DNA from 4 places in the Staphylococcus sp. FSL K6-0223 genome. Region 2 is predicted to be linked to each of the others. Evidence: riboswitches for the same ligand, from Rfam matches in the RefSeq annotation. Region 2 holds a riboswitch; each other region holds the start of a gene.
What was found. Region 2 has a riboswitch for thiamine pyrophosphate ahead of thiC (phosphomethylpyrimidine synthase ThiC). Riboswitches for the same ligand answer to the same signal wherever they lie in the genome.
Positions count from the first base shown of each region.

Region 1: another riboswitch for thiamine pyrophosphate. It lies ahead of MHI13_RS20000 (thiamine phosphate synthase); the one in region 2 lies ahead of thiC (phosphomethylpyrimidine synthase ThiC).
Region 3: another riboswitch for thiamine pyrophosphate. It lies ahead of MHI13_RS01460 (3-oxoacyl-ACP reductase); the one in region 2 lies ahead of thiC (phosphomethylpyrimidine synthase ThiC).
Region 4: another riboswitch for thiamine pyrophosphate. It lies ahead of MHI13_RS14520 (ECF transporter S component); the one in region 2 lies ahead of thiC (phosphomethylpyrimidine synthase ThiC).

Region 1 covers NZ_JBBOYX010000003.1:552,725-555,944, forward strand. The annotation lists gene MHI13_RS19995 (MFS transporter) at 1-657, opposite strand, end outside; TPP riboswitch at 1,125-1,234, shown strand; gene MHI13_RS20000 (thiamine phosphate synthase) at 1,313-1,903, shown strand; gene thiO (glycine oxidase ThiO) at 1,896-3,014, shown strand; gene thiS (sulfur carrier protein ThiS) at 2,998-3,198, shown strand; gene MHI13_RS20015 (thiazole synthase) at 3,200-3,220, shown strand, end outside.
Region 2 covers NZ_JBBOYX010000001.1:152,940-156,159, reverse strand. The annotation lists gene thiC (phosphomethylpyrimidine synthase ThiC) at 1-1,614, opposite strand, end outside; TPP riboswitch at 1,818-1,921, opposite strand; gene MHI13_RS00700 (zinc ribbon domain-containing protein) at 2,110-2,325, opposite strand; gene MHI13_RS00695 (dihydrolipoamide acetyltransferase family protein) at 2,421-3,220, opposite strand, start outside.
Region 3 covers NZ_JBBOYX010000001.1:308,032-311,251, reverse strand. The annotation lists gene MHI13_RS01465 (solute:sodium symporter family transporter) at 1-1,222, opposite strand, end outside; TPP riboswitch at 1,499-1,600, shown strand; gene MHI13_RS01460 (3-oxoacyl-ACP reductase) at 1,724-2,473, shown strand; gene MHI13_RS01455 (LLM class flavin-dependent oxidoreductase) at 2,537-3,220, shown strand, end outside.
Region 4 covers NZ_JBBOYX010000002.1:748,277-751,496, reverse strand. The annotation lists gene MHI13_RS14525 (ABC transporter ATP-binding protein) at 1-691, opposite strand, end outside; gene MHI13_RS14520 (ECF transporter S component) at 705-1,280, opposite strand; TPP riboswitch at 1,368-1,469, opposite strand; gene graF (glycopeptide resistance-associated protein GraF) at 1,617-1,751, opposite strand; gene auxA (lipoteichoic acid stability factor AuxA) at 1,907-3,202, shown strand.

The DNA of each region.
Region 1 (3,220 bases), on a different contig from region 2:
GGGTGGTAAAGACTTTTCAGTTGCAACAATATCACGATGCTCAGTGATATATTTCTTCTCCGCTTCACTTACCATTTTGTGATGCTCAGGTAAATCTTTAGCAATGATTGCCCATAAGATAGCCATAACAATACCAACTGCACCAAAGATATAAAATACTGCTTGCCAGTTAAAGGCATTAACAATTGCAATTGTGATAATCGGTGCTAGTACTGGTCCAAAATAAGACCCAGCTAAAAGAGCACTTGAAGCTCTTCCTTTTTCATTTTTAGCAAACCAAAATGAGTTAAATACGGCATTCGATGGGTACATTGGGGCTTCACCCACTCCGAATAAAAATCTTACAAAATATAATAAACCGTGATGTTTAATCATACCTGTCAAAATTGTGAATGCACTCCACCATACGAGCGCTATAGTAATCATTTTACGAGGACCAAATTTCTCAGCTAACATTCCAGAAGGCACTTGCATAAATGCATAACCTAGTGAGAAAAATGAGGCTAATAAACCAAATTGTGTTTTTGTCATACCTAAATCTTTCATCATTGGAGCTGCAATATATGAAATATTAGACCTATCCATATATGCAATTACGCCGATGAGGAAGAACCCAATTGCAAAATACCAGCGTACATTACTGCGTTTTTCATTCATATTTGTTTCCTACTTCCATTTAAATTATGTTGTTTCTATATAAGATGTCGTTAAGTTTCAGAAATTCCCTGCGATGACTGTTAAAACTACCCTTTTTAGAACAACTTTTTTAAGTTGTAGCACTACAATTTTTATATAATATAGCACGTTGTGAAAACGGTTACAATAGTTTAGACGAAATTTCTTTAAAAAATGTATATTTTTCGTATATTTTACTGGAATCTCCAGTTTTAAGCATGTGATTTAGATTCACTTATATAATGGTGTCTAAAACCATATTTTTTATAAAATTGAGTAGCTTAAAACATTAAAGTAATTATTTTTTATTCATTATATGAAGCATATATGTAATTTTATGCATAAATTGAATATGATTAATAAAAGCTAAAGAAGTTTGAAGAATATTCCTAAAAATAGTAAACTGAATTCAAAGAAAACGTTTGAAATTTTTTTGATACAATTTCATATCAATCCACTGGAAGTGCCTTTGTTTAGGGCTGAGAGTAAAGAAGTGACTTTATAATTCCTAGAACCTGATCCAGTTCATACTGGCGTAGGGAAGTGGCGACAAGAGAGTTTTAGGACTTATATAGATGATTTAAGCGCTATTTCCCATTCAGGGAGGTAGCGTTTTTTTATTTATAAATTTGAGGTGATGCACATATTTATCGCAATAACTTACGATAAGACACTTACAACACAAGACTTAGAACACTTCTTAAATATCGAGGAAGGCATTGATGCCCTATTATTTCGAACGTCTATGCCAAAAAATGAATTAAAGAAGATTTTGATTCAACTCATTAACCAAGGTTTTCCTAAGGATAAAATGATTATTCATAGTGACACGGCATTATTAGAAGAATTAAACCTTAGTCGTATTCATTTTAAAGAAAATGTTAAAACAGCTTTTGCATATAAAAAATCACATCCAGAAATCCAAGTGGGTATGTCCACACATAGCATAGATACTATTTATACATGTATAGATGAAGGACTTGATTATGTTTTTTACGGTCATATTTTCCCTACTCCCTCACATCCGCATGACGCGCCACGTTCACATGATGAAATCGTAGAAGCATTAAATCTACCTATACCTATTTATGCTATAGGAGGAATTTCTGAACATACGATTTTAAAGTTGGAATATGGATTTGATGGTATTTGTGCTATTTCATTTTTTATGAATGCGTCTTTAAAAGAAATTAAGGAATTAAGAAGGAAGTGGTTGCAACATGCATGATGTACTTATTATTGGCTCTGGTGTCATAGGTATGTCAATTGCTAGACAGTTAAGCGCAACAAATTATGACATCGCGATCATCGACCGAGATGTTCCAGGTAAACATGCTTCATATAAAGCTGGAGGCATGTTAGGAGCACAAAATGAATTTACTGAAGATAACGATTTATATAAATTAGCCATTGAATCGCGTGGGATGTTTCCTAAATTAAGCGAATCTTTATTAAATGAGACTGGAATCGACATACAGTTCAAAGATTCAGGACTTATTAAGATTGCTAACCAAGAAGATGACCTCGAATCACTCACACGTCAATATGAGTTCCTTAGACAAATGGATTCTAGTGTCAAACTACTATCCAATGATGAACTTATACAGCTTACCAATGGGAATGTTGAACCAGCTTATGGCGCAATTCATATACCAAATGATGGTCAAATCAATGCTAATAAATACACGAAAGCTTTGTTTAAATCGTTACAACAACATCACATCACACGATATTATCACCAAGAGGTTCAATCGATTGATAGAAGAAATGGCTACTACGCTGTGTGTACTGACCAAATGTCACCTATTGAAGCACATAAAGTGATCGTTGCAAGTGGTGCTTGGTCCTCTCAATTATTAAAAAACTACTCTCTTCCTAGAGAAGTCATTGGAGTTAAAGGCGAAGTTCTATTACTGGAAAATGATGAACTAGATCTTAAAGAGACATTATTTATGACTAATGGATGTTATATCGTTCCAAAACAACCCAATCGTTTCTTAATAGGAGCAACAAGTGAATTTAACAATTACTCTGTAGGCACATCAGAAGGCGGTTTAAATTGGCTTTTAGATCATGCAAGCGCTCGTGTTCCAGAACTTAAGAATAGTCGTGTTCTAAAAGAATGGTCAGGTGTTCGTCCTTACACGAATAATGAAATGCCAATGATGGATCAAATTGATGATGGCTTGTTCGTTATTACAGGACACTATCGTAATGGGATTTTATTATCTCCCGTAATTGGACGCGATATAGCAAATTGGTTAATTTCTGGCATTAAACCACCTCGTTACTCAAGCTTTAGTGTGAAAAGGAGGAACAATTATGAAGTGTATTATTAACGGAGACTCATTCAGCTTTGACCAAGAACAATCAATTTATGATGTTTTAACAGCACTAGAATTAGATCCTAAGCGCGTTATCGTTGAATTCAATAAAGAATTAATTAAACAAGATAAGTATCATGAACATACTGTTAGAGAAGATGATCGATTAGAATTATTAGAAATTGTTGGAGGCGGATAAAATGTTTAAAATTGGAAATTTA
Region 2 (3,220 bases):
ACTACAGAAATGTGCAATTTTCGCTGATTCTGCTGGTAATGTTTCATCGTGAAATTCTCTCGCTCGATCAGGATCTAACGCGAGGTTGAATTGATCAATCCAACGAAACTCAAAGCGCGCTTTACTAATTGCATCGTCGCGTTCTGTTGCCCCTGGTAAGCCTTTAGATAAATCTGCTGCATGTGCTGCAATTTTATAAGTGACCACACCATCACGTACGTCATCTTTATTTGGTAAACCTAAATGTTCTTTAGGTGTCACGTAACATAACATTGCCGTACCATGACTCGCAATTTGAGCAGCACCAATGGCAGATGTAATATGGTCATATGCTGGTGCAATATCTGTTACAAGAGGTCCTAATGTATAAAATGGTGCTTCTTTACAATAAAAATCTGCTAAATCTTGGTTTTCTTTAATTTTATGCATTGGAATATGCCCTGGACCTTCAATCATAACTTGCACATTATGTTTCCAAGCAATATCCGTTAACTCACCTAACGTTTTCAACTCCGCAAATTGACTTTCATCGTTAGCGTCATAAATTGAACCAGGTCGTAAACCATCTCCTAGAGAAATAGCAACATCATATTGACTTAAGATTTCACAAATCTCATCGAAGTGTGTATATAAAAAGCTTTCTTCGTGATGTGCAAGACACCATTGTGCAATAATTGAGCCACCACGAGAAACAATCCCAGTTAAACGATCAACAGTTAATGGAATATAGTGAAGACGTAATCCTGCGTGAATAGTAAAATAATCGACCCCTTGTTCAGCTTGTTCAATTAATGTATCTCTATACGCTTCCCATGTTAAATCTTCTGCCACCCCATTTACTTTTTCTAACGCTTGATAGATGGGCACTGTTCCTACTGGTACAGGTGAGTTACGTAAGAGATACTCACGAGTTGTATGGATATTTTTTCCTGTAGATAAATCCATAATCGTATCTGCACCCCAATGTGTGGCCCAAACTAATTTTTCAATTTCTGCTTCAATAGATGAAGACACAATAGAGTTACCAATGTTCGCGTTGATTTTTACAGAGAAGTTTTTACCAATAATCATTGGTTCAGATTCAGGATGATTGATATTATTAGGAATAATCGCGCGTCCTCTCGCAATTTCTTCCCTTACAAATTCTGGTTCCACTTGTTCTCTAATTGCTACAAATTTCATTTCTTTAGTGATAATCCCTTGTTTAGCGTAGTACATTTGTGTAACTGGTGTATCTTTACTGCCACGTCTTGGTTGATATTCGAATGGATGAGCTACATAGTTTTTATGTCCTTCTTTTGAAAAACCGTTATCAATCGATTGAATACGGCGACCTTCATAATGTTCAACGTCTTCACGTGCTTCAATCCATGCATCGCGAACCTTTGGAAGTCCGTGATTGATATCAACCACATAACTGTCATCATGATAAGGACCTGCTGTATCGTACACTACGACAGGTTCATTTTGAAAACTACGTTGTTCTAATTGGGTGTCAGAAAGTTCAATTTCTCGAAATGGTACAAAAATATCACTATCATTACCTTCACCTTTTTTAAAAATACGTTTACTTGCTGGAAAAGTTCTTTTAAAATTGATTTTTTCTTGTTTCATTAACAATGCCTCCTAAGTTAGGTTACTAGAAGGGTCTAAATATCACTGATTATATGATTCATAAAAAAGCATTCAGCTTAATACTGAATGCATAAGAATAAGTGAATATATACGAAAATATATGTAAGTATCATAATGAAGAAAATGATTCATCGTTAAATTGACCTTTTCATCAAATTATGAAAACATCCATATGTCATTGTAAAGTGACTCACTGGCTTCCCTACGCTAGTATTAACTAGATCAGGTTCAAAGGGTTGGAACATGATGTTCCTTTCAGCAATATAAAGCACCCCTAGCAGAGATTATTAAATTATAGGTTACTTAACCTATACTTATACAATGACTTAAAATTCCAAGAATATCAAGTCAATATATTAAATATTTTTTATAACTTTTAGACATCCGAAAGTCTAACTTCACACGACCCGAAGTCTTACTTAAAGATTGAAAAAGCAGCAACCACAAGGGTTACTGCTGTCCTATTTTTTTGACTTATCCTCCAAAGAACAAATCAATAAAGTCTCTACTTCTGTTTCTATCTTGTTTATAAAATTCGGTATATCCACAATTTTTACAAGTTATCGTCTTAAAATTATTATGTTGTACATCTAAAAATTTAGACAATCCTGATCCTGTTGCAGATAATGTACCTTCTTCTACTTCTGTATGACCACATTTTATACAACCTTGATTTTGATTTTCTGACATAATGAACCACTCCTCTATTATATTTGTTGTTAGCTTACATAATACAATAACCCCCAAAATTGGGGGTTATTCATTAAATTGATGTTTCATGTTTTTTATAACATCAATAAATATGGATTTTCAATATATTTAGCAAGTACTTTTAAGAAATCAGCTGCGCCTGCGCCATCTAAGATTTGATGATCGAAAGTTAAACTTAATGGGATACGAGAGACTTGTTTTACCTGATCTCCTTCAAGCACAAGTTCTTTAGCTAGAGCACCGACACCTAAGATACCTGTTTCACCTAAATTTAAAATTGGTGTGAAGTATTCGATACCACTTGCACCCATATTCGTAATTGTAAATGTCGCGCCACTAAGTTGAACGTCACCTGTATTTCCTTCCCGTACTGCTTCAGCTGATGTTTTAATTTCTTTTGCTAAAGTGCCAATACTTTTAGTATCTGCATTGTCAATGACTGGCACCATAAGACCATCTTCAAGTGATGTCGCAATACCTAAATGTACATCATCGTATTCTGTTAATTCACCGTTTTCATAACGAGCATTCATTGCGCCATATTCTTTAAGTGCTAGGACTACTGCTTTAGCTAATAAAGCTGTGACTGTCAATTTTACATCTTGATCTGCATCTTTTAATTCTTCAGATAATCGAGCTTTAAAGTCTAATAAACGATCTGCATTGACTTTGCGATGTAATGTTAATTGAGCAGTATTATTAAGACTTTGTCGCATATTTTGAGCAATACGTTGACGCATTGGATTCAGACCTTCACCAATGCTAGACACATCGAAGTTTTGTGGCGTTGAAGATGCATTTTCGTTAGACGTATCCGCTTCACCTTCATAATCATAGCCTTCTGAGTCTACACGTTGAATATCTAATTTTGTAA
Region 3 (3,220 bases), 160 kb from region 2:
TCGCATATAATCCACTTGGGAAAAGTGCAATAAGTGGAGATATACCTACTACAATAACACCAATCACAACTGTCGCGATATGCCCGACACGTGCAATATGTTGATCCGAAGCACGCTTACCAAAAATAGGTTTATAAAAGTCTAAAGTAAAGAGTGTTGTTGTACTGTTTAATGATCCAACAAATGAACTTAATATAGCTCCAAAAATAACTGCCCCGAATAGACCATAACCCCAATCAGGTAAAATCGCCTGAATCAATGCAGGATATGCATTATCATTAGATGTTATACCTCCGTTGAAATAATTATATGCAATAACACCAGGAATCACCGTAAAAATAGGACCAAATACTTTAAATAAACTTAAATATATCGCACCTTTTTGTGATTCTTTTAAATTCTTACCAGCTAAGGCTTTTTGTACAATCATTTGGTTCGCACACCAAAAGAATAAATTATTAAAGAACATACCAAAGAATAATGTTGGCCATGGAACAACATCTGAATCAATGGCCCCAAAAGCGTTTAGTTTTTCAGGCGTACGTTGGACCATGTGGTCGAATCCTTTTACAAAATTCCCATCACCTAAATGATGTAAACCTAAAATTGTAATAATCAAACCACCTATAATTAATCCGACACCATAGATTGAATCACTAAATGCGCTCAGTGACAAACCACCGATAAATAAATAGATAACACCTACTGCACCAATGACAAATGCAATAATAATCGTTGCTGTGGCATCACTTACTCCTAAGTATTCCCCAATACTAAACATTTTATTAAATACTAATGAACCAGAATATAAGACAACTGGTAAAAATGATACAACATAAGTGAAAATAAACAATATAGAAACGAAGCGTTTAGTAAAGGTACCATAACGCATTTCAAGTAATTCAGAAATGGTATCCACACCGTACCTTAAATATTTGGGTAAGAATATCCATGCAAGTAAGACAACGGCTACAGCAGCTGTGACTTCCCAAGCCATAACTTCCATACCCTTGCCATAACTTTGACCATTCTGTCCTACAATTTGTTCTGTAGATAGGTTGGTCATAATAATTGTTGAGGCAATCGTAAATCCTGTTAAACTATTGCCTCCCATAAAATAGCCACCTGCACTATCAGTCTTTATTTTCCTTGAACGCCAAAATGCATAAAGGCTGACTCCAATAACAACGGCTAAAAATAAAATAATTGCTAACCAATTCATAATAAATGTCGATCTCCTTATTTTTTAAAATAAAAAAACGTTAAACTTTCATTTAACGTTGGATAACTAATCTATTCTATGATGTACATGTCTTGTGCCTTATTTATTTTAAACACAGAATATCTAATTTTCAATTATCATATTTAAATTTATTATATAAATAAATTATATAAAATATTATCTTTAAATTTGATGATATTTTTTATGTTGTTGAATATTATATGGAAGCGCTTGACTTCTCATAATAGAAGTCATAAAGTGAAACTATAGTTAAATCATATGCACTAGGGGTGTTTTAAAACTGAGATGAGGTGTAACCTCAAACCCTTTGAACCTGAACTAGCTTATACTAGCGTAGGAAAGTGTCGTATAAAATAAGATGACCTGTTGAGATGTGTCAAACTGTTCTCAATAATGATATATCTATTTTAATGCAACTTTCCTAATGTGAAGGTTGCATATTTTTTTGCTGTAAATGAAGTAAATGGAGGCACGATATTTATGACGAGAACAGTATTAGTAACTGGAAGTAGCCGTGGTTTAGGAGCGGTCATTGCAAAAACATTAGCTAAACAAGGATTTGAAGTTATCATTAATTACAATCAAAGTCGTGAAGCAGCTGAACAATTAGCACATGAGATTGGTGAAAACGCCATTGCTTTACAAGCAGATGTCACACAACGTGACGAAGTCGATCGTTTAGTTAATGAGGCAACACATCATTTTGGAAAAATTGACGTTGTTGTCAATAATGCATTAGTTAATTTTAAATTTGATCCAAATGCGCAAAAGGCATTTAAAGACTTATCATGGGAAGACTACCAACAACAAATTGATGGTACACTAAAAGGCGCTTTTAATGTTACTCAAAGTGTCATTCCACAATTTATAGAGCGTGGTTCTGGCACCATTGTAAGTATTGGCACAAACTTATATCAACATCCTGTTGTACCATATCATGAATACACAACAGCTAAAGCTGGGTTGATTGGGTTCACACGTAATATTGCAGCCGAATTAGGGCAATATGGTATTACTGCTAATGTAGTGTCAGGCGGATTGCTTAAAACAACTGATGCTAGTGCTGTCACTACACCAGACGTTTTTGATTTAATTGCACAGACGACTCCATTACGTAAAGTGACTACCCCACAAGATGTTGCTAATATGGTCGCTTATTTAAGTAGCGAAGCAGCAGATGGTATGACTGGTCAAAATATTACTGTCGATGGTGGTTTAACCATGAATTAATATATAACTGGTCTTCCTTATCTTAGAATAGAAATAAAATAAACATTGGAGTGAGAAATTAAATTGACTCATCAACATCAACTTCATCTCGGCGTATTAATCTATGGATGTGGTCATCATCAAGCTGCTTGGCAACTTCCCAATTCAAGTATTGAACGTATCGGTGATATTCAATACTATCAAGAATTAGCTCAGTTATCTGAAAAAGGGTTGTTAGATGTAGTCTTTTTCGCAGATAATCAGTCTTTTATTCCTAGCTATACTTCTATGCCAAGTTTTTGGTTTGATCCACTGATTAACTTAACTGCTATATCTCAAGTCACACAACATGTTGGATTAGTTCCTACCATTTCAAGTACATTTTCTAATCCATTCACTGCAGCACGTCAGTTACTTAGTTTAGAACATATTAGTGGTGGACGAGTGGGATGGAATTTAGTCACTTCCATGACAGATGCCGAAGCTCAAAATCACAGCATGGAACATCTACCCAATCATGATGAACGCTATAAAAAAGCTGAAGAGTTTGCTCAAGTCATGAATGGATTGTTTGATTCTTGGCATACTGAAGATTTCAAACCCAATCGGCATCATCATACAATGATAAATCGCAATATCAAACCGCTTCACCACAATGGCAAATATTTTCAAGTTGATGGACCATTAACAACACCAAGTAGCATTCAGGGAAAACCTGTGGCCATGCAAGCAGGTGCATCTAAACAAGGTATTGCATTAGCTACAAAA
Region 4 (3,220 bases), on a different contig from region 2:
GCCACACGCCATACTCAGTTAATAAATGTTCGTAGTCATTAAGAATGTGTTGAGGAGTATCATCAGCTATGATTTTTCCTTCATAATTCATTAATAGTACGCGATCGACATGTTGCCAAATATGTTCAACCTTATGTTCGACGATTAATACTGTTTGTTCATCCCACAATTCTATTAATTTCTTCCATAAATCCTCAGTTGCTTGAACATCTAACATAGCAGTTGGTTCATCTAAGAATAAGGTTTCCGCTCTTTGTAAAATGGTTTCTACGATAGCTAACTTCTGCTTCATACCTCCGCTTAGTTGATTTACATAAGTTTGGTCAGAAACGTTAAGATTTACAGATTCAAGTGCTTTTTTAATTTCATTATCCATTTCACTACGAGGGATTTTGCGGTTCTCTAACACAAAAGCTAACTCTTCATATACTTTAGGCATACAGAATTGTGTATCAGGATTTTGGAAAATGACACCACTTTGTTGATCGACATGTAATTCATCATATTTCATTGGTAGTTCAATTAAATTAGGAACAATACCACTTAGTACATTAAGTAATGTGCTTTTACCCGACCCTGATGGGCCGAGTAAAAGCACTTTTTCCTTATCATTAATCTCTATATTTAAGTTATCAAAAATTTTTCTATCCCCGTTAGGGTATTTCAAACGTAAATTTTTTACTTTTAACAATTAAAAAATCCCCTTATAGGTTATCGTAGTCATGTTTAGAAGCTGGTCTAAAGAGTTTAGTAACTCCCGTTTTATCAAGTGCTCTAACAAGCCAATAGGACACTAATCCTGTGATAACAATTCCGCTAATTGATCGGAATAGAATGAATAAGAATAAGTTCCATCCCGCGACTTCATTTAAGTAACCGTAAAAATAATCTACTGGGAAAGTGGCGAGTGCAGTGACCAAACCAGCAAGCATTGCTACTGCCGCAGAACGAGATTGATATTTAAAAATTGCGAAGATAATTTCGCATGCTACACCTTGTAATAAAGCATAGATAATTGTAGGTATATCAAATTTACCCATGACAATTGTTTCGCCAGCCCCTGCAGCTAGTTCAGCTAAGATTGCGATACCTGGTTTTGGAATTATTAAGTAGCAAACTACTGCTGCCATAAACCAAACACCATATGTAAGCTGCTCTAGGTGAATACCTGCAACTTGTGTAATATTGTAGAAGAACCACCATAAGTTATAGATGATTGCGAAGACTACAGATATTAATACAGTTACAAGTATTTCTGATAGTTTTAAACCTTTTGACATTGTGTCTCCTCCTAAAAAAACGCACAACCCTCCCTAGGAAAGTTGTGCGTCAGAAGATATATCTTAATGAAGTAAGTTCATCAGATTCTATAGTTAACTACACTTTCCTACGCTAGTATCTAGCTAGATCAGGTTCGAAGGGTTTGAGGATTTCCTCATCTCAGTAAATATACACCCCTAGTGCGTCGATATTTTAATTTAAATTAAATGTATGATTTTTCTATTGTATTGTCAAGGTTGTTTAAAGATATGGATAAATAAGTTAATAAAGTTCTTTATAAAAAACTCTCAAAGTATAAACTTTGAGAGCTTTTCAATGGCAAATATTTATAGTAATTAATCTAATGTATCTTGTACATCTTTTTTCGTTTGTTCAATATCATCAGTTTTTTCTTCATTTTGTTCTTTTAGTTTTTCTTCTGCCTCTTTAGCTTTTTCAGCAGATTTCTTTTCGAATTCTTCTTTTCCCATAGTATTTCCACCCCTTAAATAGGAATAATTGTTTACACAACAACTTTACCCCGTTATTCTATAGATAAACCCTAATAGGTCTATAGACGTATTTCATGGTTAATTTAAAGACAATTAGAAAATCTTCATATATAATAACGTTTGAGGTGAACAGTATGTCTTTTCTTAGGAAACACACCGAGATCATATTTAGCTACATTATCGGTATCGTTTCACTTTTCACAGGTCTCATCATTCTAATTAACTTGCCATTGATTAAACAATTTAATGGTGATAAAAAAGTTAATACTCATGTACATAATGTATGGGAATTTCTTAATGCATTCTTCGCTGAAATTATAAAAGTGATGAGTAGGTTTATAGGTAGTTTCCCAGTTATAAGTGCCATTATTATTATTTTGTTTGGTATCTTAGTTATGCTTTTAGGTCATACTTTATTCAGAACTATTAAATATGACTATGACATATCCATTTTCTTCTTAGTTATTGGTATTATGTATTTTATTATTACACTAATATTAATGACTCAAGTTTATGGTTTCTTCGCAATTGTGTTTATTATACCGTTCATCGTTCACATCGGATACATTGTTTATAAAGATGAATTAAATAAAAATAATCGTAAAAGTCATTATATGTGGATTATCGTGACATATGGTATTAGTTATTTGATTACACAAATTTCTTTATACGGACGTATAGATGCGAATGAAATTGAATCTATAGATATTTTAAGTGTGAACACATTCTTCATTATTATGTGGTTATTAGGACAGATGTCTATATGGAATTTCTTATTCTTAAGACGATCATTACCATTAACTAAAGAAGAGTTAGGCGAGGAAGAACCTGAACTTTCTAGAACTAATAAAGGAAACGTATCTAATCAAACTAAAGTTCACTTAAAACAACTACAAGATAAGACAACAGAATATGCACGTAAGACTAGAAGAAGTGTAGATTTAGATAAAATAAGAGCTAAAAGAGATAAATTTAAGGAAAAAGTTAAAAATATTGTAGATATTCAAGAAGATGATATTCCTAATTGGATGAGAAAGCCAAAATGGATTAAACCAATGTATGTTGAGTTGTTCTGTGGTGCTGTTATTTTATTCTTTACATTTCTTGAATTTAATAACCGCAACGCCCTATTCTTATCAGGAGAATGGGAACTTTCTCAAACGCAATATGTAGTAGAGTGGGTCACACTCATATTATTACTATTCATAATCATCATCTTTATTGCTACAACTTTAACTTATTATTTAAGAAATAAATTTTATTACTTACAGCTCTTCATGGGTAGTATTTTATTCTTTAAATTCTTAACTGAATTTATCAATATTATGATTCACGGTCTATTGTTATCAATTTTCATCACACCAATTTTACTGTTAATGTTAATTGCAATGATTGTTGCTTATTCATTACAGTTAAGAGAGAAACCATAATTGATTATTAAAAGTCAT